DNA from 2 places in the Lysinibacillus sp. SGAir0095 genome. Region 2 is predicted to be linked to the other one. Evidence: riboswitches for the same ligand, from Rfam matches in the RefSeq annotation. Region 2 holds a riboswitch; the other holds the start of a gene.
What was found. A riboswitch is a leader RNA that binds a small molecule or an ion and turns the genes downstream of it on or off. The one in region 2 is predicted to bind preQ1.
Positions count from the first base shown of each region.

Region 1: linked by a shared signal. The riboswitch ahead of C1N55_RS03915 (QueT transporter family protein) and the one ahead of queF (preQ(1) synthase) in region 2 are both predicted to bind preQ1.

Region 1 covers NZ_CP028083.1:761,627-777,680, forward strand. Annotated here, with positions in the region: gene C1N55_RS03885 (VOC family protein) at 1-370, shown strand, start outside; gene trpA (tryptophan synthase subunit alpha) at 383-1,165, opposite strand; gene trpB (tryptophan synthase subunit beta) at 1,162-2,352, opposite strand; gene C1N55_RS03900 (phosphoribosylanthranilate isomerase) at 2,398-3,018, opposite strand; gene trpC (indole-3-glycerol phosphate synthase TrpC) at 3,021-3,818, opposite strand; gene trpD (anthranilate phosphoribosyltransferase) at 3,818-4,852, opposite strand; T-box leader at 4,934-5,188, opposite strand; gene C1N55_RS03915 (QueT transporter family protein) at 5,421-5,903, opposite strand; PreQ1 riboswitch class I at 5,910-5,954, opposite strand; gene C1N55_RS03920 (ABC transporter substrate-binding protein) at 6,325-7,332, shown strand; gene C1N55_RS03925 (ABC transporter permease) at 7,362-8,396, shown strand; gene C1N55_RS03930 (ABC transporter ATP-binding protein) at 8,389-9,186, shown strand; gene C1N55_RS03935 (nuclease-related domain-containing protein) at 9,356-9,658, shown strand; gene C1N55_RS03940 (hypothetical protein) at 9,800-10,339, shown strand; gene ilvA (threonine ammonia-lyase IlvA) at 10,821-12,083, opposite strand; gene C1N55_RS03950 (YjiH family protein) at 12,252-13,604, opposite strand; gene bshB2 (bacillithiol biosynthesis deacetylase BshB2) at 13,847-14,527, opposite strand; gene C1N55_RS03960 (YojF family protein) at 14,542-14,892, opposite strand; gene thiD (bifunctional hydroxymethylpyrimidine kinase/phosphomethylpyrimidine kinase) at 15,015-15,848, opposite strand.
Region 2 covers NZ_CP028083.1:1,833,550-1,849,603, forward strand. Annotated here, with positions in the region: gene C1N55_RS08970 (DUF3147 family protein) at 1-291, shown strand, start outside; gene C1N55_RS08975 (MocR-like pyridoxine biosynthesis transcription factor PdxR) at 320-1,690, opposite strand; gene C1N55_RS08980 (GNAT family N-acetyltransferase) at 1,784-2,380, shown strand; gene C1N55_RS08985 (transglutaminase-like domain-containing protein) at 2,492-3,100, shown strand; gene C1N55_RS08990 (GNAT family N-acetyltransferase) at 3,336-3,836, opposite strand; gene C1N55_RS08995 (MarR family winged helix-turn-helix transcriptional regulator) at 3,931-4,377, shown strand; gene C1N55_RS09000 (NAD(P)-binding domain-containing protein) at 4,450-5,811, shown strand; gene C1N55_RS09005 (hypothetical protein) at 5,832-6,032, shown strand; gene C1N55_RS09010 (DNA alkylation repair protein) at 6,661-7,368, shown strand; gene C1N55_RS09015 (YwbE family protein) at 7,538-7,735, opposite strand; gene C1N55_RS09020 (hypothetical protein) at 7,735-7,926, opposite strand; gene C1N55_RS09025 (IS256 family transposase) at 8,301-9,467, shown strand; gene C1N55_RS09030 (metalloregulator ArsR/SmtB family transcription factor) at 10,062-10,418, shown strand; gene C1N55_RS09035 (SRPBCC family protein) at 10,375-11,073, shown strand; gene C1N55_RS09040 (hypothetical protein) at 11,171-11,668, shown strand; gene C1N55_RS09045 (DUF5412 family protein) at 11,921-12,475, shown strand; gene C1N55_RS09050 (hypothetical protein) at 12,538-12,918, shown strand; PreQ1 riboswitch class I at 12,992-13,038, shown strand; gene queF (preQ(1) synthase) at 13,163-13,663, shown strand; gene queC (7-cyano-7-deazaguanine synthase QueC) at 13,780-14,439, shown strand; gene queD (6-carboxytetrahydropterin synthase QueD) at 14,443-14,916, shown strand; gene queE (7-carboxy-7-deazaguanine synthase QueE) at 14,909-15,637, shown strand; gene C1N55_RS09075 (VUT family protein) at 15,674-16,054, shown strand, end outside.

The DNA.
Region 1 (16,054 bases), 1.1 Mb from region 2:
TTTCTGGATAGTAAAAGGAGAAAGCTGGTTAGGTCTTTGGGAAAGTGAGGAAGCACAACTACCATATCATCCATCTATTCGTCATCTAGCATTTAAGGTAGATAGTGAGGATTTACAGAATTCAAAGAAATGGTTGGAAGAATTAGATATACCGATTCGTACCTCGTTTGGATTTACGGAAGAAAAACAACCGCTTGTACTACCAAATAATCCACATGCACATGGTGCAATTTATTTTTCAGATCCAGATGGAAACTCAATTGAATTGATTTGTCCACTTCGTCTTGATGTGAATGAAGAATTTAAAATGATGACCTTGGAAGAATGGAAAGCAAGATATAAAGGAAAGGCATCACTTGGAAGTCGGTGATGCCTTACTTAATTACTTTACAGCAGCAACCTTCGAGGCGCAAACTAATGCTTCAATTGTAGCCCAATCATCATTTACTAGGCTATCGACAATTTTACTACCAACAATAACCCCGCTACAAAATGAGCCGAAGTCTTTTACATGATTCGAAGTTGAGATACCGAAACCAGCTAAGACAGGTGTGTCTGTATAAGATTGAATTTTATTGAAATGTTCTACTAATTCATTAGCAAAGCTTGAACGAGCACCTGTAATGCCATTTACAGTGACTGCATAGATGAAACCTTCACTTGACTTCGTTAACCGCGCCATTCGCTCAGGAGTACTGGTTAAGGAAACAAGTTGTACAAGCGAAATGCCAGCGTTAGAAAGGGAAGGGTGAACAATTTCGCTTTCCTCCAAAGGCATGTCAGGGATGATTAATCCGCGAATCCCTGCAAGATTTGCGTCGGCAGCAAACTTCTCCACTCCGTAAGCTAAAATTGGATTTAAATAGGTCATGGCAACAAGTGGAACTGTAATATCATCTGCAAAGCTAGTTAAAGTATCAATTACTTTTCGTAGATTCGTTCCGCTTGCTAAAGCGCGTTCACCAGCTCTTTCAATAGTTGGACCGTCTGCAACAGGATCAGTAAATGGAATCCCTACTTCAATTGCAGTAACCCCTAGCTGTTGGAGCTTTAATATTGTAGGCTTTAATTTCTCCAAACCTCCGTCACCGGCCATTATATAAGGAATAAAGGCTTTATCGCCAGAAGAGGTAACTGATAATATAGCTTCTTTTAATTGACTCATCCAAGGTCACCTCCAAGTGCTTCAGAAATAGTGTGCACGTCTTTATCTCCACGACCAGATAAACAAATAACCAAGATGTCATCTGGTGACATTGATTTTGCTAGCTGTGAAGCAAAGAATACGGCATGGGCACTCTCCAGAGCAGGAAGGATTCCTTCTGTTCTGCACAATAATTTCAAGCCTTCAAGTGCCTCCTCATCCGTAACATTGCCGTATGTTGCACGGCCAATATCGTGTAAATAACAATGTTCTGGACCTACGCCTGGATAATCAAGACCAGCTGAGATAGAATGAGCTTCTTGAACAAAGCCATTTTCGTCCTGTAAAAGATACATAAAGGCACCATGCAATACACCAGTTTGACCAACATGAATAGCTGCGGCATGCTTACCAGTCTCAATCCCTTTACCTGCAGCCTCCACCCCATACAATGCGACGTCTTTATCTTCAACAAATGGATAGAACATGCCAATCGAGTTACTGCCTCCACCAATACAGGCAACTACGGCATCTGGTAATCGATTTTCAAGTTCTAAAACCTGAGCACGTGTTTCATCACCTATAACACGTTGGAAATCACGAACGATTGTTGGGAATGGGTGAGGGCCCATTGCAGAGCCTAGAATGTAATGAGTGTCTTCAATATTTGTTACCCAGTGACGTAATGCTTCATTAACAGCATCCTTTAATGTGGCAGAACCTTTATCAACCGCCACGACTTTTGTACCAAGCAGCTCCATACGGAAAACATTTAAAGCCTGTCGCTTAACGTCCTCGGCCCCCATGTAGACGATACATTCCAGGTTCAGGAGGGCACAGGCTGTCGCAGTAGCAACACCATGTTGGCCAGCCCCGGTTTCAGCAACGATTTTTTTCTTGCCCATTCGTTTTGCTAGTAGTGCCTGACCAAGAGCGTTATTAATTTTATGGGCACCTGTATGATTAAGATCCTCACGTTTTAAGTAAATTTTTGCTCCACCGCACTCTTGTGTTAATCGTTCTGCAAAATAAAGAGGGGTTTGTCGGCCGACATAGTTTTTTAAGTAATAGCGAAGTTCTTCTTGGAAAGTTTCGTCATTTTTCACTTTGTCGTAAGCTTCATCTAGTTCTTGCAGAGCTGTCATTAATGTTTCCGGAACAAACTGTCCACCGAAACGCCCAAAACGTCCTTTTACTTCAGTTGTCATCTGATTTCGCTCCTTAACGACTACCTTTAAAAGCGGGTCGTAGTTTTATTTCATAACGCTTGCTGTTGTTGCAGCTTTTATAAATTGTCTAATTAACTCGCTATCCTTCATCCCATTTTTTTCAACGCCACTTGAAACGTCAACCCCAAAAGGCTCTACTTGGGAGATGGAACGAGTGATATTTTCACTATTCAGCCCACCAGCTAAAATCACGCGGTTCTTTGGAATGGAGAGCTGATCCAGCAATGACCAATCAAACACATGGCCACTTCCACCTGCATAGTCTGTACCAGGCGCATCAAAAAGGTAATAATCGACATTATAGAGACGCGCTTTTTCAACATCTTCAAAACTTCGAATCGAAATAGCCTTGATGGAAGGATAGCCTAAATGGGTAATAAATGTAGGGTCCTCGCTTCCATGATATTGAACGTAATCAAGGCCCACTGTTTCAACAGCATCCTGTACTTCTTGCTCGGTTGGATTCACGAAAACACCGACCTTTTTTATGTGGGAAGGAATCAGCTTAGCTAACTCACTCGCTCGTTCAATAGAAATTCGGCGTTTGCTTTTCGCGAACATAAATCCAATCCATGTAGCCCCAGCTTCAACCGCCGCCTGAACATGTTCCTCTTCCCTAAGGCCACAAATTTTTACCTTCACCATGATTACTTCACGTCCTTTACAAGGGAGGGTAAGGGTACCTGCAATGAGAATAGCGCTTGCTCTACATTTTGGCTAACCATTAAGGATTCACCAACTAAAACACCACGTGCTCCAGCTATGGCAACTCGTTCAGCGTCCCTGGCATTCCATATTCCACTTTCACTTATAAAGACGATATCTTCATGTGCATTAATTTTATTTGCTAATTTTTCAGTTTGGATCAGATCTAAATCGAAAGTTTTTAAATCTCGATTATTCACCCCAATGATTTTAGGATGAATAGCTAAAGCACGATCTAACTCTTCTTCGTTATGAACTTCAACTAAAACATCAAGTCCCAGTACACTGGCATATGTGTAAAATGCTTTTAGCAATTCATCCGATAAAGCTGCTACAATTAATAAAATTACTGAAGCACCGGCTGCTTTGGCATAATCAATTTGAACTTCATGGACGATGAAATCCTTATTCAAAATCGGAATATCTACGTTATTTGCAATTGCCACTAAATCCTGATAGGACCCCATGAAAAATTTTTCCTCCGTTAAAACGGAGATACATGCTGCACCAGCCTGCTCATAGCGTTTTGCAAGTTCTACAGGATTTGCCCCTTCGTTGATAATCCCTTTTGAAGGAGAGGCACGTTTCATTTCTGAAATAACTTGGAGCGCATCGGCTTTTCTTAAAGTTTCATATAAGGAAGGGCGGGATTTATGTTCCACCTCAAATGTTGGCTCCTTAGCTAGAAGTGAAGGGATAAGCGTTGCTTTGTGATCTAAAATCTTCTGCAAAATTGTCATTATACGACACGCTCCTTTAGTACGGTTTGACTATATTCAACGACAGCATCAAGCTTTTCTAGTGCTTTTCCAGATAAAATACTCTCTCGGGCTAATACAACACCATCTGCAACAGAAGACACCTTACCGTTAGCAAATAACGCAAGACCAGCGTTTAATAAAACAGCATCAAAATAGGCACTTTGTTTCCCATTCAATAAATCTCTTAAGATAATGGCATTCTCCGCAGGTGTACCTCCGCGTAATGCAGTGACTGGGGCAGGGGTTAAGCCGAGCGCTGCAATATCAACCTGGAAGGACTTAATTTCACCGTTTTCAAGAAGGGCCAAGGTATTATCCTGATCCAGTGAAGCCTCATCCATCCCTTGTGTACCGGAAACAACGACTGATCGTTTGCGACCTAAAATACGAAGGACTTCTGCATAATGACGAACGAATTCAGGTCGATTAATTCCGACAAGTTGAGATGTTAAATGGGCTGGATTTGTTAACGGACCAACCAAGTTAAAAATAGTTGGCTTTCCAATTGCGCGTCGAATTTCTCCAATACGTTTTAATCTTGGATGAACATTTGGTGCATAAAGGAAGGTGATGCCTGTTTGGTTTAATAAATCTACTGAATCCTGGGTCGTGAAATCAGTATGGATTCCTAAAGCTTGTAAAACATCTGAGCTCCCGGAAGCGCTGGAAATTTTACGGTTGCCATGTTTGACAACTGAAACGTCATTCGCTGCCAAAACAAAGGCGGATGTTGTGCTGATGTTGAAGCTTTGTAAACCGTCGCCGCCAGTCCCGCAATTATCAAGATAATTGCCTTCGGGAAGGTCTAATGGAAGGGCATAGGACTTCATGACCGTTGCAAGAGCTGCGATTTCATCCGTCGTTTCACCTTTTTTGCTTAAGGCAATTAATAGCTCGGCAATAGCTTCTTTTGGCGTTTCTTCATTAAATATTAATTCTGCGGCTTGAAGCATTTCTTCATAGGATAAATTTTCATTTTCCTTTACATGCCTTGTGAAAAAGTGGATTGTCATTACTTTTCATCCTCCTGAAATTAGAATTAGCAGGCTAGAATTAGACAATAAAAAAGCCCTCTACAAAAGGAAATTCCCTTTGTAGAGGACGATCGATACCGCGTTGCCACCTCTGTTGAAGCATTTACATACTTCCACCTTGATGTGTTTTCACGATAAGGGGAGTAAACTCCAAAGAACGTAAAAACACTTCCTTGTAACGTAGGAAATACGTCAACTAACGAATGCTAGCTGCTCTCATAAGGCCCATTCACGATTTTGCCCGCACTAGTTTCCACCAACCACTAGCTCTCTAAAGCGTTCAAAACCGTTACTATTCTTATTCATCAATTTGTCTCTGCTATCTCATCTAAACTCTGCTTTGCTCAAACGGTGGTCGTGCTCCCACAACCTGCTACCGTATCCGAACAATTAATTAAATAGAATTGTAGAGGGTATTTTTAATTTTGTCAATGTTTTCTGACAAATTGATGTATTACTAAATAAAAAAACGAGAGCATAAAATGGTGCCTTTATTATAGGAAAGGTTCCTTATAATAAAAAACGCATTTTGCTCTCGGCTTTATGATTAGATTAAATCTTTAAAGTTTAATCGTTTATTTAATAGATGCATAATTGGCACACCAATTGCTAACACGACGAATTCACCGATTGCACAAGTAACCCATGTCCAAAGGAAAGGTAGTTCAAGTGCCAGATTTAATTCAAACGCGATAATGAACATTGTACACGTGAAAAGAAAAGTGTTAATGATTAATCGCAGCAATGTGTTTTTTACAAACTTACAAATCAAAATAAAGATTGCAAGTGTAATAATCGAGTGGCCAACCCCGAATACTAAATCATAGACTCCTAGTGGTGAGAAGAGGTTGGAGATAAATACACCAATGACAATTCCTAACATATAGCGTGGATTAAACGCTACTAGGTGATTAAACATCTCAGATACACGGAATTGAATCTCCGTAAATCCAAACGGTGCAACTAACATGGTAACAGCAATATAAAGAGCTGCAATAATCCCTGTCGTTGCCAAAAATTTTACTTTCATATTCATTTCTCCTTAGTTTTTTTTCGTGGGATGGTCTCGAACCACGTGAAAAGCACACAGAGAAATATATTATTATAATTTCGTAGGAATGTCAAATTATTATTAAATGGTGTTAGATAAAAGAATAGTTAGTTTGAAAGGATATGAAGAATGTCGAAAAGTTGTCACAGATTTTATGTTTTATTAATATAATATTTTTCTGGTCCGAAAGTTGTACTTTAGCGGTTTAAAGTGGCGAATTACTTTGGTGGGAGAAGTATTTTGGAATTATTGATTTCAGAACATTCTAAATGTTATTGACTATTAAAATGGTTCGATGTAATATAATCGACAAACTCGAATTTTTTGAATAGTAAAATAGAATGATATATTTATTCAAAAAGAGTCAGGTAAGTTAAGAGAAGAATTAGGGGGAACCAACATGAAAAATAGTACGAAAAAAATTTCGTTCTTACTATTTGGACTGGTGCTTTTATTAGCCGCTTGTGGTGGTAGTGAAACATCTACCGAATCTACAGGAGATACTAGTACTGGAACAACTGAAGAAGGAAAAACATTCAAAGTAGGAATTACACAAATCGTAGAGCATCCATCATTAGATGCGGCAACTGAAGGTTTTAAAGCAGCATTGGAAGAGGCTGGTTTAGAAGTTGAATTTGTCGAGGAAAATGCCCAAAACGATCAAAGTATGAACACAACAATTGCCCAAAACTTAGTGAATGAAGGTGTTGATTTAATTTTTGCAAATTCAACTCCATCAGCCCAAGCAGTTAAAGGGGCAACATCAGATATTCCAATTCTTTTCACATCTGTTACAGATGCAGTAGGTGCAGAGCTAATCGACTCCATGGAAGCACCAGGTGGAAATGTTACAGGTACGGTTGACTTGCATCCAGATACAATTGCAAATACAGTCACATTTTTAAAAGACGAATTAGGTGCGAAAAAAGTCGGGACAGTATATAACACTGGTGAGCAAAACTCTGTTGCACAAATTGAACAAGTTAAAGGGTTATTGGAAGAGGCTGGTCTTGAATTAGTAGAAGCAGCTGTTTCTACATCAGCAGAGGTAAAACAAGCAACAGAATCATTACTTGGTAAAGTGGATTCGCTTTATATCATTACTGATAACACAGTTGTATCTGCGCTAGAATCAGTAATTGAAGTAGCAAGCGCTAACCAACTTCCTTTAATGGTAGGGGAGCTAGATTCAGTTGAACGTGGCGGATTAGGTGCCTACGGATTTGAATACTATGATATCGGCTATGAAGCTGGGGAAATGGCAGTGAAAATTTTAAATGGAGAAGCTACACCTTCTGAAATTCCATCTGCATATCCTGCAAACCTAAAATTACTTATTAATAAAGGTGCTGCCGATACTTTAGGTCTTGAAATCGGTGAATCCTGGAACGCGGAAGTATACGAATAAATTAGAAGTTAGTTAGGAGATGATTCAATATGTTTACAGCGATGTTCGGTTCAGTTGAGCAAGGAATCATCTATGCAATTATGGCACTCGGAGTGTATCTGACATTCCGAGTGTTGGATTTTCCGGATTTAACGGTTGATGGAAGCTTCGTTACTGGGGCAGCTACTGCAGCAATGATGATTGCACTGGGCTACCACCCGATACTAGCTACATTAATGGCAATTGTTGCTGGATTTATTGCAGGATGTATGACAGGTCTATTACACACAAAAGGAAAGATAAATCCATTACTTTCAGGGATTTTAATGATGATTGCGTTATATTCTATCAATCTTCGTATTATGGGATTATCTGCAGAAAATGCAATTGTGAAACCCAATATTCCACTGATAAATGCTGATACAATTTTTTCACAGTTTAATAGTTTTTGGAGTAATTTGGGGATTGATGCAGCTCTAACAAACTTTATAAAAAATACGTTAGGCTTTCAATCAGCTCCATCCACTTGGGGTACCATTTTAGTAGTGTTGATTATTACACTCATCATCAAGTTTATTGCAGATTGGTTCTTAAAAACGGAAGTGGGGCTTGCAATTCGTGCAACAGGCGATAATAAACGAATGATTCGTAGCTTCTCGGCGAACACGGATGGCCTAATTGTATTAGGACTGGGTCTTTCTAATGCCTTAGTTGCATTTTCTGGAGCTTTAATCGCTCAATATTCAAAATTTGCTGATGCAAATATGGGGATTGGGATGATTGTAATTGGTCTTGCATCGGTAATTATCGGGGAAGCCATCTTTGGAACAAAGACAATCTTCCGTACGACACTGGCAGTTGTTGCCGGGGCAATTATTTATCGAATCATTTATGCCGTTGCATTACGTATCGACTGGTTAGACACTTCAGATATGAAGTTAATTACCGCGATTATCGTTATATTAGCATTAGTCATCCCACAAATGGTAGATAAGCGACGCGAGAAAAAACGAAAAGAAAAAAGGCGGATTGAGCGTCTCAATCAGCAAACAGAAATGATGCAAGGAGGGAATCACCTTGCTTAAATTAGAGGGCATCAATAAGATTTTTAATGAAGGCACTCCTGATGAAAAAATCGCCTTAGATAATATTAATCTACATTTAGCACCGGGAGATTTTGTAACTATAATCGGAAGTAATGGTGCTGGAAAATCGACAATGATGAATATGATTTCCGGCGCCTTAACACCTGACTTTGGGGCTGTAACCATTGAAGGGAAAGAAGTAACGAAATTACCGGAATATAAACGTTCTCAATACATCGGTCGAGTCTTCCAAGATCCAATGGCAGGTACTGCACCGTCGATGACAATCGAGGAGAATTTGGCTATAGCGTATTCGCGTAATGCGAAACGGACTTTTAGAAAAGGGGTAAGCCGTACTCGACGCGATTTCTTTAAGTCGTCACTAGAGAAATTGGGGCTAGGGCTTGAAAACCGCTTTAATGCGAAGGTGGGCATGCTTTCAGGTGGAGAGCGCCAAGCGTTATCACTGTTGATGGCAACCTTCACAAAGCCGTCAATTTTATTATTGGATGAACATACAGCTGCCCTCGATCCATCGCGTGCGGAGTTAATCACTCGATTGACAAAGCAATTGGTAGAAGAGGGCAACTTAACAACCTTAATGGTGACGCACAATATGCAGCAAGCAATCGATCTTGGCAACCGATTGATCATGATGGATAAAGGACAAATCATTTTATCGATTGATGAAGCGAAAAAACCAACACTAACAATCCCAGACTTAATGTCGGAATTCGAAAACATCCGCGGAGAAAAAATGAACTCAGACCGGGCGTTACTGGGGAGCTAGAGGTTAGTAGGAGTAGTGAAAAATAAAATTTTCAGAGGAGATTCTTTGCGAAAAGCGAAGTTTCTTCTCTTTTTTTATGCTGAAAAAATGAATTTAAGTGAAAGAGGTTTTTAGGGGCTTTTGCAAGATCAATGGTTTGTCTCTAAAATGAATTTAAGGAGGGAAGTGAATGGAAATTCTTAAAAGACAAAAATCTAGCAAACTTATAAATCTAGAAGCTTTACTGCGGAGGTTACCTGAAAATGAACAAGCCGATTATAGTTTTTATATGGAGCAGTACATTGTGCAAAGGAAAGGATATGATGGGGAACTCTGGGTAGATCAGTTGTGGAATGAACTAACTATTCCGTGTCGCTACAATCTCTTTCATAGCTATGAAACCATTAATAGCGCAGGTTACTCCCATCAAATTGACACACTCCTTTTGACCCCACATTTCATTTGGCTAATCGAAATAAAGAACATCGGTTGACGTCTAGATATCGATGAGTCGAAACACCAACTAATTCGAACAAACCAGGAAGGATTAATAGAATCATTCAGAAACCCAGTAAACCAAATTAAACGCCACGCTGAATTTATTTCTAGGAAGTTTCGTGATATAAAAATCAATTTGCCAGTTGAAACTTCTATAATTATCGTGAGTGATTACACAATCATTGGAGCAATTCCAAAGGGTCATTCCATTTTCCACGCAAGCGGCTTACAAACCGAACTCGAGAAATTATTCAATAAACATCGAGAACCAAACATATCCCTTAACCAATTTGAAATGCTTAAAACAGATTTAATGAACCACCATCAGCGAAAAGATTGGAAAGCTAAAGTGAATCCTACAAAGCTACGTAAAGGTGTGCTCTGTAAGAAGTGTGACTATAAAAATGTAATGAGATTTGAATACGGGAGCTTTAAATGTGAGAGATGCGGTATGAAAAACAAGGATGCTCATCTTGAAGCTCTATCCGACTACCGCTATTTAATAAGTGAATGGATTACGAATCGGGAGTTAAGGGAGTTTTTGGGGATTGATTCACAATTTGCTGCACATCGAATTTTAAAGAAATTAGATTGGGAGTATATAGGGACTTATAAAAATAGAAAATATAAAATTCCTGATTTTGTAGAAGAAGTTGTTGTTAGGAGGAGAACGTAGGAAGAAGGAGCCGCAAGAACGTGGAGCGAAGTCGCAAGTAAACAGAGTGAAACCGCAAGTAAAAAAGAAACTCGCAAGTAAAAGAGCAAAAGTCGCAAGTAAGTAAAGTGAAGTCGCAGGTAAACAGAGTAAACCCGCAAGTAAAAAGAAACTCGCAAGTAAAAGAGCAAAAGTCGCAAGTAAGTGGAGCGAAGTCGCAAGTAAACAGAGTAAACTCGCAAGTAAACAGAGTAAACTCGCAAGTAAAAGAGCAAAAGTCGCAAGTAAGCTAAGAGAAGTCGCAAGTAAACAGAGTAAACCCGCAAGTAAAAAAGAAACTCGCAAGTAATGGAGCAAAAGTCGCAAGTAAGTAGAGCGAAATCGCAAGTAAAAGAGTAAAAGTCACAAGTAAAATTCATTCATCAGCACAAAACCGTCAGCGCCACCCCAAACAAAAAAACACCCGAATCATAAAAATCCGAGTGTTCTCCAATTCAATCTACTAAACCAGCAATCCAAAGAGTTGACTATCTTTATTGACTTCGGTGAATTCGAAGCCGTTGATGCGCATCCGGTTGACAAGGCCTTGGTAGTCTTCAGGGTGAGTGACTTCGATACCAACTAGGGCAGGGCCGCTTTCTTTGTTATTTTTCTTTGTATATTCGAAAGTCGTAATGTCATCGTTTGGCCCTAGCACTACTGTTAAGAATTGACGTAGGGCGCCAGCACGTTGAGGGAAGTTGACGATAAAGTAATAAAGCAGTCCCTCATACAACAAAGATTTCTCTTTGATTTCCTGCATTCGGCTGATGTCATTGTTGCCGCCAGTGATCACCACAACTACTGATTTTCCAACGATTTCTTCAGCATAGAAATCAAGTGCAGAAACGGGAAGTGCACCAGAAGGCTCAGCTACAATCGCATGCTTATTATACAAATCCAAAATTGTTGTACTTACTTTTCCTTCAGGAACAACGACAATATCGTCTAAATAATTGTTGCAAATTTCATAGGTTTTTGTACCAACGCATTGGACAGCGGTACCGTCACAGAACTTATCGATTTTCGCCAGAGTAGTGGGACCACCGTTATCAAAGGCCGCTTTCATGCTAGCCGCACCTGCTGGCTCAACCCCGATTACCTTGCTGTTTGGTGATATATTTTTTATATAAGATGAGATACCGGCCATCAAACCGCCACCTCCAATACCTCCGAAAATGTAATCAAGCGGTTCCTCGATATCGTTTAATACTTCAACTGCAACAGTGCCTTGTCCGGCGATAATGTCTAGATCGTCGAAAGGATGGATGAAAATCATATTATGCTCCGAGCTATATTCCTTTGCTGCAGTGGCAGAATCATCGAATGTATCGCCTTCTAAAATGATTTCGATATTATTGCGACCAAACATGCGGACTTGATCAATTTTTTGCTTTGGCGTCGTTAATGGCATGAAAATTCTACCTTTAATGTTTAAGTGTGCACAGGCAAATGCCACGCCTTGTGCATGGTTACCTGCACTGGCACAAACAACGCCACTTTTGCGGGCAGCTTCTTCGATTTTTTTGATTTTATAGAATGCCCCGCGTAATTTGAAGGATCGAACGTGTTGGAGATCCTCACGTTTAATGTAAATATTGGCTTTGTATTTTTCAGATAAATACTCATTCTTTTGAAGTGGGGTATGTAATACGACATCCTTTAAATGTTGATGTGCGATTAACACGTTTTCCACAGCGATACTTTTTGAATTAACAACTTCCATCGTTTTGTTACCTCCGTTTTCAATCAACCATTGACTCATTTTATCACAAAATGACACGTTTTTTATGAATTATTTTTTAATTCAAAAAATTCAGCTTTAAACAGCTTCATGGCGGTATAAAATAGAAATCAAACGAAAAAAGGACCGGCATCAGCCAGTCCTAGAGAATTAGAATATTAAGTGTGCAAGAAGTGCAATGATTGGAATCGAGATAAGTGTACGGATTAAGAAAATCAAGAACAGATCCCAAATTTTAAGTGGTAGCTTTGTTCCTAAAATTAATCCACCGACCTCAGACATGTAGATTAATTGTGTTACAGATACTGTGGCAATGAAGAAACGAGTTAACTCGGATTCAATGCCCGCACCTAAAATAGAAGGTAATAACATATCGGCGAAACCAACAATCATTGTTTGAGCTGCTTCGTCAGCAAAAGGAATTTGCAGTAAAGCTAGGATCGGCTCAAATGGCATACCTAAAATTTTAAAGAAGCTTGTGTACTCAGCAAGAACTAATGCAATTGTACCGAAAGCCATAATAACCGGTGTAATCGCGAACCACATTTCCAGAACGTTTTTAAAGCCAGAACCAATTACTCTTCCTAAATTTTTGTTGTTATCAGCCTTAGATAAAGCGCTGTTTAAACCGAATGAAAAAGAGTTAAAACCTTCTGGTACGATTTCGCTGCTTTCCAGTGGAGTGGAGCCATTGAAATTCGTATCAGGTTTGCCACGCAATGGGAAGATACGGGGCATAATGAGCGCAAGAATAATTGAAACTAAAATTACCGAACCATAAAATTGTAAGAAATAGTTGTTTAAACTTACTGTATCAAGCACTACGAAACAGAAAGTAATCGAAACAACAGAGAATGTTGTGGCAATCGTAGCAGCTTCTCGAGCAGTATAATTACCTTCCTCATATTGTCTGCTTGTTAATAGAACACCGATTGTTCCGTCTCCCACGAAAGAAGCCAAACAGTCAATTGCTGAACGTCCAGGAATTTTAAATAGTGGACGCATTATTTTAACCATCATGGATCCGAAGAATTCCAGTAAACCAAAGTCTGTTAATAAAGGTAGCAGTAACCCTGCAAACAAGAACAATGAGAACATCATTGTTACTAAACCGCCGTCAGGAGTGATTAATAATCCGGTAGTAATATCACTTGTAAAGCTTTCTGGTCCGACCTGGAATAAATACATACTCGCAAAAATCACAGCTAAAATACGCATAGTTGTCCAGAACCAATTCACACGGAATAAAGAATCCAGTAAAGTTCTTTCGTCTGTCTCTGGTACGAATTTAATAATTAATGCACCAACAGCAGCGATGATAAAGACGATATAGGCAAACCAGTGAATAAAGCCTGTAACATTAGCAGAAAGTGTATTGGCAAGTATAGCGATGGGTACTTTTAAACCGTCTTCAGTATTAATTGGAGTAATGAATAAGATAATTCCAACTAAAGAAAGAAAGATAAAAAGAAACCATGTATATGTACTAAATTTTTTTGTCATATGTTGTCCCTCTTTTATATGATGTTTTGGTATTGAATATTTATACACTATATAGTTTTTATATACACGTGTAAATAAGTTTAATAAAGTTCTATAATTCTGAAAATACTAGGCAGATTGAGACTTTGAAAAGGAAAGTGTCGACAAACTTTTCGTTAATTTCTGAATAATGACAATCTAATGAAAGTATACTATAAACTGCAAAAAAAAGGGAGTAGGATTTCAATTCCTACTCCAAAAAATTACAAAATATCCTGGTTAATTACATAAAATCGCTCGTAATGTAACCAACTATCACTCATCGGTCGGCCATCATCAGTACGCTTCGCATTTTCTTCAATCATCCATGCAGTTTGGGAAGCATGTGCCTGTAATGCTTTTACCTTTTCAAGCTTAACGCTGCTCACGTCAATTTGAAGAGTTGGTTCCCCTTTTTCGGCAATGGTGTTGTTGGCAAAGCCCACAGCATAAATTGTTGGGCGATTTTCTTTTGGCATACGACGTACCGTTTCAAATACTGCTCGCGCTGTTGCTTCATGATCTGGATGTACTGCATATCCAGGTAGGAAGGTGATGATTAATGAAGGATTGAGCTCATCGATTAACCCTTTCACTAAGCTGACCATTTTTTCATCATCTTCGAATTCCACGGTTTTATCGCGTAATCCCATCATTCTTAGATCCTCAATGCCCATAACTTCACAGGCAGCCTTTAGCTCTTCGCGGCGAATCTCCGGTAAAGATTCACGAGTTGCAAATGGAGGGTTGCCAAGATTGCGTCCCATTTCACCTAAAGTTAAGCATGCATATGTAACAGGGACACCCATATTACGGTACATTCTAATTGTTCCGGCAGATGAGAAAGCTTCATCGTCTGGATGAGGGAAGACTACTAAAATTTGACGTTGTGGTTGTAATGACATGTAAAATCCACTCCTTAATAAGAAAATGGTGTTTCACTAATTTCTAGTGCAACAGCAAGTTTCCCTGTAAAGTCTAATCCAGCCATCAATAGTCGGCCTTTTTCATCTAATTCATAATGGGTAATACCCTGTGCATAAACCCAGCCATGGTCCATTTTTAAACCTACACGGTGAGGGGTATCGTTTATTATTTTAGCAAGTTCATAACGAATTCTAGCATTTCGGATAAATGCCCCTGCATTAAATACTCTTTCATCAAAATGGGAGGCATAGGCTCCATTTGTAGTTTCTAGATGAATATAAACATCTTTATTTGCAAAAGAATTAAGCAATTCTTGGAGCTCGTCAATTTGTACTTCCTTCATCTTAATTCTCCTTTCACATCTAATAGTCTAATTATAGTCAATTTGGCAAATGAATGAAAGTACCAGGCCCTTAAACAATTTCGAATATTTCGAATCGTTTTAGGACCTGGTACATAAACAGTTTAGACTTCTTTAATTGTAACTTCTGGTGCACCTAGACGAGGTTTTGCACCGTGATAAACGGGGCCGACGAATTGGTTTAATTTCCACCCGTGTTTAATTCCTGCTGCTACAAATTCTTTTGCTTCAAAGACTGAATCTTTAACAGATAGTCCGTTTGCTAGGTTAGCAGTGACACTAGCAGCAAATGTACAACCAGCACCGTGGTTGTATGTAGTTTCTACTTTTGGTGTTTCAAGTAAATAGAATTTTTCGCCATCGTAGAATAAATCGACAGCTTTTTCAGTATCTAGTGCACGACCACCTTTAATGATTACATTCTTTGCACCTAGAGCTTTAATTTTTTCAGCGGCTGCTTTCATTTCTTCGATTGTTTTTGGAGTACCTGTTCCAGCTAATTGTCCAGCCTCGAAAAGGTTGGGTGTTGTTACAAGAGCATTTGGCAATAGATATTGAATCATAGCATCCACTGTACCTGGGTTTAAAACTTCATCTTCCCCTTTACATACCATAACCGGGTCAATAACAACATTTTTTACGCCAGATGCACTAATTGCTTCACCAGTCGTTTGAATAACTTCTTCTGTAGATAACATACCTGTTTTTAAAGCATCGATTCCAGTGGAGAATGCCGTCTTTAATTGGGCTTGCAGGACATCGATTGGTAATGTATAAACGCCGTGATTCCAGTTATTATCAGGATCCATCGTAGCGATAACAGTAACGGCCGCCATCCCGTAAGTATCATGTTCTTCAAAAGCTTTTAAATCTGCTTCTAATCCTGCACCACCTGAAGCGTCGGAACCTGCTATAGTTAAAGTTTTTTTCAATGCCATAATCGTTTACTCCTTCACCTACATAATAAAATTAATGTTCTAAAGTATAGTATAATTCTGACTATATAAAAATAGCCAGTTCATATAAAAAATATAAGGTCAGTAAAGATTTAGTATAGTATGAACTGAAATTAAATCGAAATCAACTAATTGACTTTGGAAAGCCACTAGCATGGGTTTTCACAAATTTGGTAGATTTCGAAAAG
Region 2 (16,054 bases):
CTGGCTAGAAAATTCCCGCTTTATGGGGGTGTTATTGCTGCTCTCCCCTTAATAAGCCTGCTAAGTATTTTTTGGTTAACCGTCCAGGGAGAAACAGTTAAGCAAATTCAAACGTTTACAATGGGCGTTATTCTAGGGTTACCAGCCACGATTGTACTTTTACTGGTAGTGTATATGATGATCAAACATTCATTTCCCTTTGTTTTGTCACTAGTCGCTGGAATCATAGCTTGGAGTGTTTTTTTAGGTCTTCAAAAATTATTATTTGAACATTTTAATATCCACCTATAAAGAGAAATATAAAAGATCACCATCAAATTCAAAATTGATGGTGATTTTTCCATTGGGTCGAAAGTAGGGATACTGCTTCTTCAATATCGTTATATGAAATGGCTCCATAACCCATCATAACCAAATTATCATTGTTACTTAATTGATAGGAGCTTGAGATAGGGTCTAGAGCAATCCCGGCGTCTTGGGCAAGTTGAATTGCAGTCGTTTCATCCAGCGATTTTGGTAACTTCAAGACGATATGTAGACCTGCTGCATCACCTATGATTTCATATTCAGGCCCTAAAAAGAACTGTAAATTTTCGATTAATTTCAGTCTTTTTTTGCGATATAATGTCCTCATTTTTGCAATATGCTTTGTGTACAAACCACTTTCCATCAACTCAGCGATTACAAATTGGTCAATTTTAGAAACCGTTGTTTTGTGATCACCATAAAACGAATTAAACTTTGCAACTAGGGTTTTAGGTAAAATCATATAGCTCATGCGAATCGAAGGCATTAATGTTTTTGAAAATGTTCCAAAATAGATGACCCTTTGTAGTTGATCAATTTGGGCTAAAGGAGGAACAGGGCTTCCTTTATAACGAAATTCAGAATCATAGTCATCTTCAATTAAAAAAGCATCATTTTCTGACGCCCATTTTAATAAATCAATTCTTCTTTCAATGGGCATTACGCCTCCTAAAGGGAATTGATGGGCAGGTGTTATATAGTAATACTGACATGATTTTGCGGGGATGCCTGCTCCTTTTTCATCAATGGGTACAAATTCAATCGATAATTGGTTTTGCTGAAGAATGGCAGTCGCCCTTCTGAAACCAGGCTCTTCAATGGCTACATTGACGTTACCGAAGAACCTGGACAATTCGTTTAGCTGGTGTTGGGTACCACTATAGACAAAAATTTGGTCGACGTCACAAGTAAAGCCCCTGGATTTTGTTATGTATATTGCGATTTGTTCTCTTAATGACAGCTCTCCTTGCCAGGGTCCATTTGGTACAATATCAGAATTTAGATGCTTTCTATAAAGTTTTAGCCATATCTTTAGAGGAAACGCTTGATGATCGACTTGCCCATTTTTAAAATTATATTGTATTTTTGGGACTGACTTTAAGATTTTTTTTTCCTCTTCATGAATTGATTGCGTCCATTCAACATCATAAGCGGAAATGTAATAGCCGGAACGTTCTACACTATAAATATACCCCTCGCTTGCTAATTGCTCGTAGGCTTCTTTTACCGTATGGATACTTACATTTAAAATAGTGGCTAGGCTTCTTTTTGAAGGAAGTTTTTCATTAGCAGACAATGTTTGACTCACAATCTTGTTTTTCAGCTGTTCATAAATATCTAGATACTTTGCTTTTTTATTTGAAAAATGTATTGAGATTTCCACAATTTCCACCCTCTGGTATGGTTTAGAATATCATTTTTGATACTTTTTATCGTATCAAATTTGCAGTTAACTAGTAATAGGGAGGGAATAAAATTGCAAAAAAAAATTACCTTAGATAATGAAATAGTACAAGTAAGAACTATTCAGGAAGAAGATTTTGAAGGCATGCTGAAAGCGGCAATGTATCCTGAAATTTGGGAGCATATGTCGGTTTCGTTATTAACACAGGAAGCAGTGCAAACCTACATTGAAAATGCGATAAAAGAAAGGCAAACGAATCAATCCCATACTTTTGTTATCGTGAACAAAAAAACGAATGAAATAATTGGAAGTACATCCTTTTTGGATATTGCTGAAAACCATAAGCGAGTTGAAATAGGTTCAACTTGGATTTCACCGAAATATTGGCGAACAAATATGAACACGAACTGTAAATTTCTATTATTAAAATACTGTTTTGAAGAGCTGCAGCTTAATCGAGTTCAAATCAAGACTGGACATGAAAACTTCCGTTCTCAAAAAGCGATTGAACGACTAGGAGCAACTAAAGAAGGCATTTTAAGAAATCACATGATTCGTAAGGAAGGAAAAATTCGTCATACGGTGATGTATAGCATCATCAAGGAGGAGTGGCCAGTAATTAAAGAGCGATTTATTGGAAGGTTGCTAGCGAACGATCAAGGAATGTAGATGTTAAGCTAAAAGGTCTAATATTTTCATGATTTCACATTTTATTCACTATCGTAATGTTGTATTATAATTTACATATATGTATAATAATACAGTTTATGAGGTGGCGAAATGAATCTAATATGTGAGTCCAGTAATCTAGAAGATTATCTGATCGAATTGGATGAACTTAATTATTCTAATCCAATTATTGAGGAAAAAGTAAACGAACTATTTAACCATGAACAGAAAGAGATTGAAAAAGTTAAAATTGCCTTTGAATTTGTCCGAGATGAAATATCGCATTCTTGGGATAGTCAACGAACAAAGGTTACATGTAATGCTTCAGACGTATTAAAACACAAAGAAGGAATTTGTTATGCAAAATCCAATCTTTTGGCTGCACTATTGCGTTCTCAAGGAATTCCTACCGGTTTTTGCTATCAGCGTTTAATGCTGTTTGACACACCAGAAAAAGGGTATTCACTACATGCTTTGAATGCAGTTTATCTAAATTCATTAAATAAATGGATACGTTTAGATGCTCGAGGCAACAAACCTGGTATCAATGCCCAATTTTCGTTGGAGGAAGAGAAATTAGCTTTTACTGTTAATGAGCATTTCGATGAAAAGGATTATCCAATAATTTATGTGAAGCCAAATTCAAAAACAATCACTGTATTAAAAGTGAACAACGATGCATTGGAAATGTATAAATATAAATTGCCAGAAAGCATCTAGGGGACTCGGAAAAAGGGACGAAACCAAAAAATCTTTGCCCCTATAAAAGTAGAAATTTTTTGGTTTCGATTTTATCTTTAAGCAATTTGGGAATCCCAATTTATTGCCATTATAAGCTCTTTATCATTAACTCTATATGACTTTGCTAACTATACATGCTACTATTAAACAATTTCCTTTACCTTATATTCCTATTTTTTTCATCAAATCTATAAAACTAAACTATGACTAATGATTAGTCCCAACCAACCAAATCGCTTCTTCTTTCTAATAGCAAAATATCCCTCCAGATGCCGTCTTGTTTGCCGATTTTTTCACGTATGCCGACAATTTTGAAGCCGTTTTTTTTATGTAATTGAATGCTTGCTTCATTTTCACAAAAGATTTTGGATTCCAATGTCCAGAAACCTTCTGCTTCTGAATGTTTGATCAAATGATGAAGCAGCAAATTTCCAACACCTTTTCCCTTTGCATCAGGATGTACATAAATGCTTAACTCTCCAACACCCGAATATACTTTTCTATAGGAAACAGGCGTGAGCTTACACCATCCTAAAATGATTGCATCCTCTTCTGCTACAAATGTGCAAGAAGCAATGGCATTCCCATACCATTGATCAAATGACGAGGGGGCTTCTGTCTCAAATGTAGCATTCTTCGTAGCAATACCTGCTTCATAAATGGTTTTCACTTGCTCCCAATCATTTTTTGTAACTGTTCGCATTAAAATAGACATAATTAGTACCTCCAATAGATTTATAATTTAATTTTATGTAAAATAGTTGCATTATACAAGTAAAAGGTGTATAAATAAACCAAGAGGTGAAATAATGGAAAACAAAAGAGAAATTTTCCATGTACTAACGAGAAGATTTGGTTTATTAGATAAAAATTGTTGTGCAGTTGGGAACTTTGAAATATCCATTGTTCAAAGCCATATCCTATATGAAATCGATAAACAATTCGAACCATCTATGCAGCAAATAGCCGAATCCTTAGCGATGGATATTACGACATTTAGTAGACAAATACAAACATTAGTCAATATGGAACTTGTAATGAAAACACCCTCAACCCAAGATAAACGTGTATCCATTTTAAGTTTGACCGTACAAGGGAAATTTGTAGCAACCAATATTGATCATTCGATGAATGCATATTTAGACGAAGTATTCTCTCATATGAACGAATTTGAAAGAGAAACCGTTATTCGTTCACTTAAATTATTAAACGAAGCTATGTCAAATTCCTCTGTTTGTTGTAAACCACTTTTTTAAGCAAGAGAAATCTTGCTTCTATTTTTAGTTAATAGTTGCATTTTGCAAATAAATTTAATTGGAGGCCTTACTATGAGTAAATGTGGAAAAAGCATTGATATAGTTAGTTGTTGTGGAACACCCAATGTAGAAGTTCAATATGTTTCGGATAATTACGAAGTCAGTAATCAGATGCCTGTAGCAATTATAGGTGGTGGTCCAGTTGGATTGGCAGCAGCAGCGCATCTAGCTGATCGTAAACAAGATTTCATACTTTTAGAATCAGGTTCCAGTGTGGGAAGTAATATTATCGAATGGGGGCATGTGCGTCTCTTTTCACCATGGCAATATAACATCGACAAAGTTGCCAAAAACTTATTAAAAGCTGTAGGATGGATTGAGCCGGCAGCAGAAGAAATTCCTACTGGGAAAGAGCTTGTAGAAAAGTATTTAATGCCATTAGCAAACTTGCCTCAAATTCAAAAGAATCTACAATTAAATGCTAAAGTAGTATCCATAAGCAAAAAAGGCCTGGATAAGATGAAAGATTCGGGGAGAGAGCAAACATCTTTTATCATCTATGTTGAACAAAATGGCCTTACAAATAGAATTGAAGCAAAAGCCGTGATTGACGCTACAGGCACGTGGGCAAATCCTAACCCAGTGAATGCCGATAACATTTGGACTAGAGAAGAAAGAGAACTTAAAGATCTCATTTTCTATGGCATTCCAAATATTCAAGAACATGAACGAGAACGATATATAGGGAAAAAAGTGGCGGTTGTAGGTGGCGGTCATTCGGCAATTAATACAATAATTGAGCTATCGCAATTAGGTGAGAAAGTAGAAATTTACTGGGTGATGAGAAAGAAAAATGTTGAGAGTGCTTATGGGGGAGAAGAAAAAGATGCGCTTGAAGCAAGGGGAGAATTAGGGAGCCGTATTCATCAATTAGTTGATAGTGGCCAAGTAAAAGTGTTTACACCATTTATGATTCATCAGCTAATTCGTAAAAATAATGGAATTGAACTAAAGGGCGAATATAAAGGAGAACTTTTTACTCTTTCAGGAATTGATGAAATGATTACGAATACAGGAAGTAGACCTGACTTCTCATTTCTACGAGAGATACGCTTGAATATAGATTCAGCAACAGAAAGTGTGGGTGCACTATCTCCTTTAATTGATCCAAACCATCATAGCTGTGGGACAGTTCGGCCTCATGGAGAAGAAATATTAAGACAACCCGAAAAAAATTTTTATATTGTTGGCATGAAAAGCTATGGACGTGCTCCAACATTCTTGATGGCAACAGGCTACGAACAAATCCGCTCTATAGTTGCTTACTTATGCGGAGATTTCGAGGCTTCGAAAAAGGTAGAGCTTGTATTACCGGAAACTGGGGTGTGTAGCATTAATCTAGAGAATACTTCAGATTCCACATGCTGTAGTTGATTTTAGGAGTGATTTCTAATATGACGGTAAACAATGGCGGCAACTTGTCTAAAGAATATTTCAATGCTTATATCAGATTAATAATGAATGCACGGAACTGCTCATTGGAAGATGCTGAAGTTTATATATATGAACATTTCTTTAACGGAAACTCACATTCGTTTGGAGAATTTAGCTATTCTAGTTATTTGAAGGCCGTTGAAGAAATGTCTATGGAATAATAAGCTTTATGAAATGCATCAAATAGCAAAATGGGTATTGAATGCAATTGAATGGCGCATGAGCAAATGCAATGCGGAGCATAATTGTGATCGAAATACAGTTCATAAGGTAATGAAACGCATTGTGACGGAAAATCATACTCGATATGATGTTCCTAAGCCCCGAAGTAAAAGAATACCGTGAAAGTCCAACTCTTTTGAAAAACTAAAAACCCGGAATAAATTCCGGGTTTTGATTACACTACATTATGTTATCCACGACACACTGCCTCGCTTTTCGCATAGAATCTTAAGCTTTACCCTAAGAAAGTTGCTTTAGCTTCTCAGTAAAATGTTCTTCAATGAAAACAATGAATCCCATCCATCGGGTTAACCCTCCCAATCATCGGAGTCGAAGTGAAATCTTTAATAGTATAGGTCGATATGAATTTTCTATACCTATTTTTCACCATTCAATTAAAAAAAGTGAAAATGGACATGATATTTATGATAATCTACTTGTAAGATGATGTAACATTTCTAATTTATGTATACTAAGCGGTGTTTCTTATAATCGTAGGTGAAGAGTTGCTCTTTTTGCCAGAAACACCAAAGGATAATAAAATCCACAGGAAGGAAGTGCGAACAAATGGATGTAGAAACGATTATGGAGGAATTAGAAGCCTTAGGAAAGGAAAGAACAAAAAAGACTTACATAAGTAATGGGGCAAGAGAACCTATATTTGGTGTGGCAACTGGTGCAATGAAGCCACTTGCAAAGAAAAACAAATACAATCAACCATTAGCACAACAGCTATATGATACGGGAAATTATGATGCTATGTATTTCGCAGGAGTAATTGCGGATCCAACAGTTATGACGGAAGAAGATTTTGAGCGTTGGATAGATGGTGCCTATTTTTATATGCTGTCTGATTATGTAGTTTCAGTAACATTGGCTGAAACTAATATTGCACAAAAGGTATCAGATCAATGGATAGAAAGTGGGGAAGAGCTTCGGATGTCGGCAGGGTGGAGCTGCTATTGCTGGTTATTTGGAAATCGAAAGGATTTTGAATTTGATCCAAGCAAAATCACGAATCTGTTAGATCAGATCGAGAAAACAATTCATGATTCCCCTGAACGAACAAAATCGGCAATGTGTAATTTTGTGTACACAGCTGCAATTTCATATGTACCTGTTCATGAAAAGGCGGTTGAAATCGCAAAATCAATTGGAACAGTAGAAATAAAACGTGAAAACAAAAAAAGCAGTATGGTGGATATTTCTGCTAATATCCAAAAGGATTTGGATCGAGGGGCACTTGGCTTTAAACGAAAATATGTTAGATGTTAATTTTCCATAATAATATTATGTAAACTTACAAAGCAAATTTGAGCTGATTATAAATCTTTTCATGAGTTTATTTAAATTTCAGAGCAGCATATTCCCCTTATAAAGCGATTCTTATAGAATAATTAAAAGCATTCAAGAATGAAACAATCTTGAATGCTTTTTCGTGTTTTTAATTGGAATGTATTACCTGAACCCGTCCAATCTGCCCATCCGTGAGCCTGACTTTAATGCCATGGGGGTGATTTGGCGATTTGGTTAGTATGTCTTTCACAATACCTCTGGTAAGTGTTCCGGTTCTTTGATCTTTTTTTAGAACAATATCTACGGTGGTACCAGGAATGATGTCTTTACGATTTTGGCCGTTCATTAAACACCCATTTTTCTACGAGTATTGCTAGCTTTTTTTGTTTGCTGGCTTTTCATCTTTTGGCTTGAAAGGTCTGTTTTCATTTTACCCTTACCATTATTGGAGTTGTTCTTTTTGTTCTCAAGCTGTTGCTTTACGAGCTCTTGCAAACTTTTCTTCTTTGGTGTTTCATTTTGATTATTCTCAGTCATAGGAATTCCTCCTTATGGAATACGTTGTCAGTTCAGTATAATCTATTTTCACGGCTTTGGAAAGAAAGTACATAGTCCAAATTCGATGTAAAGGTACTCGGTAATTTGTCTATTTAAGTGTGCTGTATTTGGGGAAAAATCATGATAAAAAGTAGGAGATTTGTTCAATAAGAGATGCCTCATAGACAAATCCTGGGGATTAGTAAGAAATTTGTCCAATAAGAGATGCCTCATGGACAAATCCTGGGGATTAGGAAGAAATTTGTCCAATAGAAGATTAAGTCCATATAATTGTGTAAAAAGAAAAAGAGTCATTTTATTCTCTCTTGGATACAATGTTTTCAGCGACGATAAACATGAAAGAGGGAATAATAATGACTCAATTACAGTTTAACTTAGATATGGACTTTTTAAAAGATTCTGTACTAAATTCTGACTTAAATACAGTGGTTAAATCTGCTTTAGTATTAGTTTTAAATGAGTTTATGGAAAAAGAAAGAGACGAATATTTAAATGCAGCGGCTTATGAGCGTTCGAATGATCGAATCGATTACCGAAATGGCTACTACGAGCGTGAAATCGTTATGAGTGTTGGAAAACTAACTTTAAAAGTTCCTAGAACTCGCAACGGTGAATTTTCTACTAGTGTGTTTGAAAAATATGCTAGACATGATCAAGCGTTGATTCTATCGATGATAGAAATGGTTGTAAATGGTGTCTCCACAAGAAAGGTAACTCAAATTGTGGAACAGCTTTGTGGTGAAACTGTATCAAAATCACTCGTGTCTTCACTGACTCAAAAACTAGATCCCATTATTAACACTTGGGCAAACAGACCTTTAAACACGACTTACTATCCTTATATTTTTCTGGACGCAATGTATATTAAAGTGCGTGAACATCACCAAGTTGTATCGAAGGCTGTCTATATTGCAACGGCTATTACAGAAGAGAATAAACGTGAAATTTTGGGTTTAAGTGTAGACCATGTGGAGAGCTATGATAGCTGGAGTCGTTTTCTTCAACACTTAAAATCCCGAGGAACTCAATCACCCAAGTTAGTTATATCTGATGCTCACCAAGGTTTACGAAAAGCCATCCAACGCGAATTCATCGGAACTACATGGCAAAGATGCAACGTACATTTTAAACGTAATATTATTGAAAAGCTGCCGAAAAAGGATTCAGGAGATTTCCGTCTCATGATTAGACGTATCTTTGATGCAGTTACCCTTGATGATATGCGCAAATTTAAAGATGAATTAATGAATCAGTATGCAGAAGATCGCAGATATGAAAAAGCACTTACAGTACTAGATGAAGGTTTCGAAGATACCATTCAATATATGAATTTTCCGAAAGGTATACGTGTCAATATTCGAAGTACGAATTCTCTGGAACGACTAAATCAAGAAGTACGTAGAAGAGAGAACGTAATCCGTATCTTCCCTAATACCCAATCTGCCTTTAGATTAGTTGGTGCTGTGTTAATGCACTATCAAGAAAACGATTATTCAAAAAGAACAGGACTTTCTAGATAGTATTTCTGATTTATCTTGTCAACCTTAACTCCCGCCCAGGGAGTATCTCACATTCCGTAAAGGCTATCAAAGTGAAAAGAGCCTTTGACAGCCTTTACGGAATATGAGTGATTAACCCATGGGAGTTAAGGGAGAAAAATGTAGTGGGTGGATAATTTATTACCCCCAATTTTTACAATTAAAATTTAGTTGAAAACATTCGTATTGAATTTTACACAATAACTTGGACTTGACTCAATAGAAAGAGCCTCATGGACAAATCTTGAGGAATAGTAACAAATTTGTCCAATAGAAGGAGCCTCATGGACAAATCTTGATAAAAAATAAGAATTTTTTTCAATAGAAGGACCCTCGTGTACAAATCCAGATAAGAAGGGGGAATAATCTGTTTAACAAAAACCAGCTTCAATGACAGGATTTCAGTTGTATAAGTTCAGCTTTGTACACACTCAGCTTTTCACCAATATTTTCCATATTATATTTGAACACCACTAAACTCACATCTCTTATTTTCAGAATATTATTTACATTATTCGCTGAATAGTATATATTACATATAACTAAAAGGTTATAAGTAAAGGTGAGGGGATGCTAATGCCTGATGTTTATCGAGCATTAGGGGATTTAACTCGACGTCGAATAATTAGTATGCTGAAACAAAGAGAAATGACCCAAAAGGAGATTGTTGAAGCTTTTACCATTTCTCAACCAGCGATTAAAAAACATTTAAAGATATTGCTGGAAGAAGAAATGATAGCAGAAAGTTCAAATGGGAAGTATCGTATTTATTCAATAAATTATTATACACTTCAAAATGCTTACAATGAAATGCTTCAATACATCGGAGAATTACTGGATGATCAACTCGTTAGTCTAAAAAATTATGTGGAAAAAGGAGAGTTTCGAGATGAACAAAGTGAAGGACTCCGTGATGAGACAGATTGTAGTTGATGCACCTTTGGAACTGGTTTGGGCTGCATTAACTAAGCAGGAGCATTTAAATCGTTGGTATACGAAAAATGCGCAGATAGATTTTCGGATAGGTGGCAGAGGCTACATGAATCATGGCTGGGGAGCAACAACTGAAGGAGTATTTACAGAAATACATCCCATGAAACTTTTTGTGCTTCAAAGTCTTGATGGGGATTTTACTACCATTACCTCTTTAGATAAGATTGAAAACGGTATACTAGTAACTATTGAATATAAATCTTCTATTTTGGGGGAAATGGACTTATCAACGATTGAAAATATGCTATTCGGCACAGGTCAATTTTTAGAAAACCTTCAAACTGTATATGAAACAGGCATTGATCATCGAGCAAACTTTTGGAAAGCTTGGATTGGAATAACTCACACAACCAATGAGTTCAGTAGAGGGACAAAAGTTGTCCAAGTGAAGGAAGGTACTGCTGCTGCAATGGCTGGAATTATTTCTGAAGATATAATAATGGAAATTGATGGAAGCGCGATTCGGAACCATGAATCCCTAGAGAGAGCTATAAATGAACTGGAACCTGAAAGTACTACTACCTTAACCATATTGAGAAATCGGGAGAAGCTACAAATAAGCTGCAAGGTTGAAGCTTATCCAGTCACTTACTGAAATGTCATAGAAAAAAGATGCTACCCATATAGCATCTTTTTTATTTCATGTAACTTTTTTAGTAAGTTATCAACTAATCTAAAAGGGGGGCGATTTTATGAGTATACGGATGATAGTGCACTTGGTGATTGTATGCATTTTAATCGGATGTAGTAATCCCGAAGTGAATAAGTTATCAAAAATATCTAATGAGAGTGATAGGATAACCTCTGATACTACTGACGAAAAACCACCCGGACTAATACTAACTATCGGGGGAGACGTGATTAAAACCTACAGAGGAACTTATTCTTGGCATTATCAAGATAAAACCACAGGGCAAGATGTAGTAATTCATGCAGATCATGCAGGTCCAACCCAAATGGTGAATATTGAGGAAGGGGTTAAAGCAAATTTATCTAAACCAGTAAATTTAAGATTTGCAAAAGAACCAATTAGTTATGAAATTAATCTCTGGAATAGTGATGAATTAGTTGCAACCTACAAATCATTTGAAGAAATAAAAGAACAAGGAAATTATATAGTTGAAATCGTAGGATTATGGGGGAAAAGCACAGCAACTTATGTGCTTGCACTTAATATTACCAATCAGTAGAAGCCTAAAATAGGTTTCTTTTTTTCTATAAAAATTATCCGTATCTGTAACTATATTCCATATAATTCGTTTCTTACATATAGGCAACATAAAGGGGATTTTATGAGAAATCTAAAATGGTTTGATGATGCATTCCTGGCATTCTGTTGGATACTTTTAATAATTTCGATAATTCTCTTTGTTATTTTTGGTAGTTTCTTTATTGCTCTGTTTATTAAGGAAATTCAAGGTTTTTCATAAGGAGGGACTACAATGATACTACACCTGAACGTACTAGGTTTTTTTCTATTTTTCATTACAGGGGTGTTACTGCTTATTTTAATTATTAGATTAATAATCTTCTTTTTTAAGAAAAAACGTTTTCCTAAAAAGCTCCTTATTGCGTCATTGATAGGGTCATGTATGTTTTTTGGTATCTTCGTTTATCTCAATTATTTTTTCACGTTCGATCAGCTTAAAGGGGAATCTTTTACAAATCCAGTGAGTTCGCCATCGAAAAAATATACAGTAAATGCTTATCTGCAAAACTATGGAGGAGCTGTTGGTGGTGTTAAAATATGGGTGAATATCACGAATCATGAAGAAAATGATCAAGTTAAAACTGTTTATTATAGTGAATCTAGTAGAAATTTTTTTATGTATTGGGTCGATGATGAGACAATCTCAATCTCACATGAATCTTCAAATTATATAGATTCAAAAAATAGTATTGAATTAAATGTAGGTAAAGACATATACGATGAAACTGGCATAGCTTGCACAAGCCTATTAATGAAAGATAAATATGAGAATTGCTACTATAATTAAAGACGCATTACTTATCAATTTTGGATATTTATGGTAAAAAAGTTGGATTGGAGGAGATAATAATGAAATGCAGAACTTGCAATTTAATAGCACTATCAGGATTTGTTATCGCATTTATTTTACTTTTCAATAAACGAAAATCCAAACAAGGCCATACCCTATTTGTCTCAAGTGGAATTGAAATTGACTATCCAGTTATTGATATAGAAAAACAGGAGGTTACGGCTTATATTACATATAAGGAGAAATTGTATATGCGAGTGCAGTATAATCTTGATACTCGCGAAACAAAAGTAACTGGAAGTTTGGAAGCCATCAAGCTAAATCCATTAGTAAAAAATAAGTTTCCATTAAAAGATGATGAATATATTGAAATGATTAAGATGAATGCAGAATACTTAATTGAAAATGAAAAAAAGAACGCTGGAATTCTTTTGAAATAGGCAATTTGGAAAAATGTATTGACTTCCTCCAAAATTTTCTTTAATATGATGAAGAATTAATTGCCCGAACAAGTCGGGAGAGGTTCATAGCTGATACCCTCTATAAAAAACTATGGAAACATGACATTATGCCATGTCCATATTAGGACGTGGCTTTTTTTATTTGTTTCATATTTTTTTATATTGCAAGCGCTAAAGCCTCTCTTGAAAAGTATTGGGATACATTTTCAAGGAGGTTTTTTTTATGTCTGGCCGAAAAAATGAAGAAGGCTTAAATGATTTAAAATTATTAGGAAATCAAAATACACAATATCCATCTGATTATGCACCGGAAGTATTGGAAGCCGTGGATAGTCTTCACTCTAACCGTGATTATTTTGTAAAGTTTAACTGCCCGGAGTTTACGAGTCTATGTCCAATTACTGGTCAACCAGACTTTGCGACAATGTACATTTCCTACATTCCGGATCAGAAAATTGTAGAAAGTAAATCACTAAAGCTTTATTTATTTAGCTTTAGAAACCATGGGGATTTCCATGAAGACTGTGTGAATATCATTATGAATGATTTAATTAAATTATTGGACCCAAGATACATTGAGGTTTGGGGTAAATTTACTCCTCGGGGCGGAATATCGATTGATCCATGGTGTAATTATGGTAAGCCGGGGACGAAATATGAAGAAATGGCAAATTACCGTTTAATGAATCATGATCTAAATCCTGAAAAAGTCGATAATCGATAAATTAATAGTCCTTCACACTAAGAAGGAAGAGGTTTTAGCTACCCTCTTAAAAAAACTAAGAAGAAACAGCATTTCTCTTAGAATGCTGTTTTTTCATGAAAAAGGAGTTTTATAGGATGAAGCAAGGAAAAGCACTCGTCGTGTTTAGCGGTGGTCAGGACAGTACAACCTGTCTATTCTGGGCAAAGAAACGTTACTCAGGAGTAGAAGCGGTTACTTTTGATTATGGTCAAAGGCATCGTCTTGAAATTGAATGTGCAAAAGAGATTGCCAAGGAACTAGATGTGAAGCATCATATTTTGGATATGTCCCTATTAAATCAGCTGGCACCAAACGCATTAACAAGAAATGATATTGAAGTGGCTGATGGAGAGGGTGGAGAGCTGCCATCTACCTTTGTGCCTGGTCGAAATCTACTTTTTATGTCTTTTGCAGGTGTTTTAGCGAGCCAAGTGGAAGCAAAGCACATCATTACCGGGGTATGCGAAACAGATTTCAGTGGATATCCTGACTGTCGCGACATTTTTATAAAATCCTTAAATGTAACGTTAAATCTATCGATGGACGATACCTTTGTGATCGAGACACCACTAATGTGGCTAAATAAAGCTGAAACATGGGCGCTGGCTGATCAATTGGGTGCACTCAATTTTGTTCGTGAAAGAACCTTGACTTGCTACAACGGTGTAATGGCAGATGGATGTGGAGAATGTCCTTCATGTAAATTACGTCAAAAAGGGCTAGATGAATATCTTTCCATAAAAAAGGAGTCTTGATTAATGGGTGATTTCAGAATTGTCGATAAGCTCCAAAAAATTGATGTAGATATACAGAGAAGCCAATTAAAGTATCATTCTAAGCGTGTTCTCGTGAGCAAAGAATTTACCTTTGATGCAGCACATCATTTACATAACTATGAAGGTAAATGTAAAAATCTGCACGGCCATACGTATCGAGCCGTATTAGGGATTAGTGGCTATACAGATGAACGAGGATTAGTAATTGATTTCAGTGATATAAAAGAAATTTGGAAACAGAAAATTGAGATTGATTTGGACCATCGTTATTTAAATGAAACACTGCCATTAATGAACACAACAGCTGAAAATATTGTTGTTTGGATATATGAAAAGCTGCAAGAAGCACTTGTTGAAGAACAGAATTCCACTGAACTGCGTGTAGAATTTGTTCGACTATATGAAACCCCGACAAGCTATGCTGAAGTAAGACGGGAGTGGATGGATTGTGAGTAAAATTCCCGTTATTGAAATTTTTGGACCGACCATTCAAGGTGAAGGGATGGTCGTAGGACAGAAGACGATGTTTGTTCGGACTGCTGGATGTGATTATTCTTGCGCTTGGTGCGATTCCGCCTTTACATGGGATGGTAGCGGGAAGCATTTAATTGCTCAAATGACAGCTGAAGAGATATGGGCGCAATTAAAAAAACTTGGTGGCAATGGTTTTTCATTTGTCACGATTTCAGGGGGGAATCCAGTCCTTCTTCGTAATTTAGAAGCGCTTATTACAATATTAAAAAACAATGACATCAAAATTGGAGTCGAGACACAGGGGAGCAAGTGGCAAGAATGGTTATATGACATTGATGAATTAACCATTTCCCCCAAGCCTCCAAGTTCAGGAATGGTAACAGATTATTCAATGCTTACTGAGATGATAGGAAAGCTTAAAAGTCGAAACAGCAATCAGCACATTTCACTGAAAATCGTAATTTTTAATGATGAAGATTATGCTTATGCGAAGGAACTACACCTCAGTTATCCATCATTACCTTTTTACCTTCAAGTAGGTAATGACGAAATTACTGAGAGAAACAATGAGCAATTAATTAGGCATTTACTAAAGAAATACGAGGGATTGGTTGACAAGGTTGTTGCGGATGAACAATTAAAAAATGTTAGAGTTTTGCCACAGCTACATACGCTTATTTGGGGAAATAAAAGAGGCGTCTAGCTTTGATTTTGCAAAATGAATTATAAGGAGATACACATGAGAATATTATTTTATTTATTATCCATCGTGATAGCCAATGTAGTCACAGCGCGATTTGCACCATTAGAATTTGGGATGTTTATTGTTCCGATGGGGACACTTTTTGTTGGAGCAACCTTCATTTTCCGAGATTTGGTACAGAACAAATATGGTCGGGGAAAAACGTATCTATTCATTTTTACAGCATTAATTTTATCAGCAATCGTTTCCTATTCTTTAGGGGACACTTTAATGATTGTTGCGGCTTCCGCTCTTTCTTTTTTAATTGCAGAAACGGCTGATACAGAAATCTATACACGTCTAAAACTACCAATGGCTTGGCGAGTATTTTATAGCGGTATAGTGGGAGGAATACTGGATTCGGTAGTTTTCGTTATA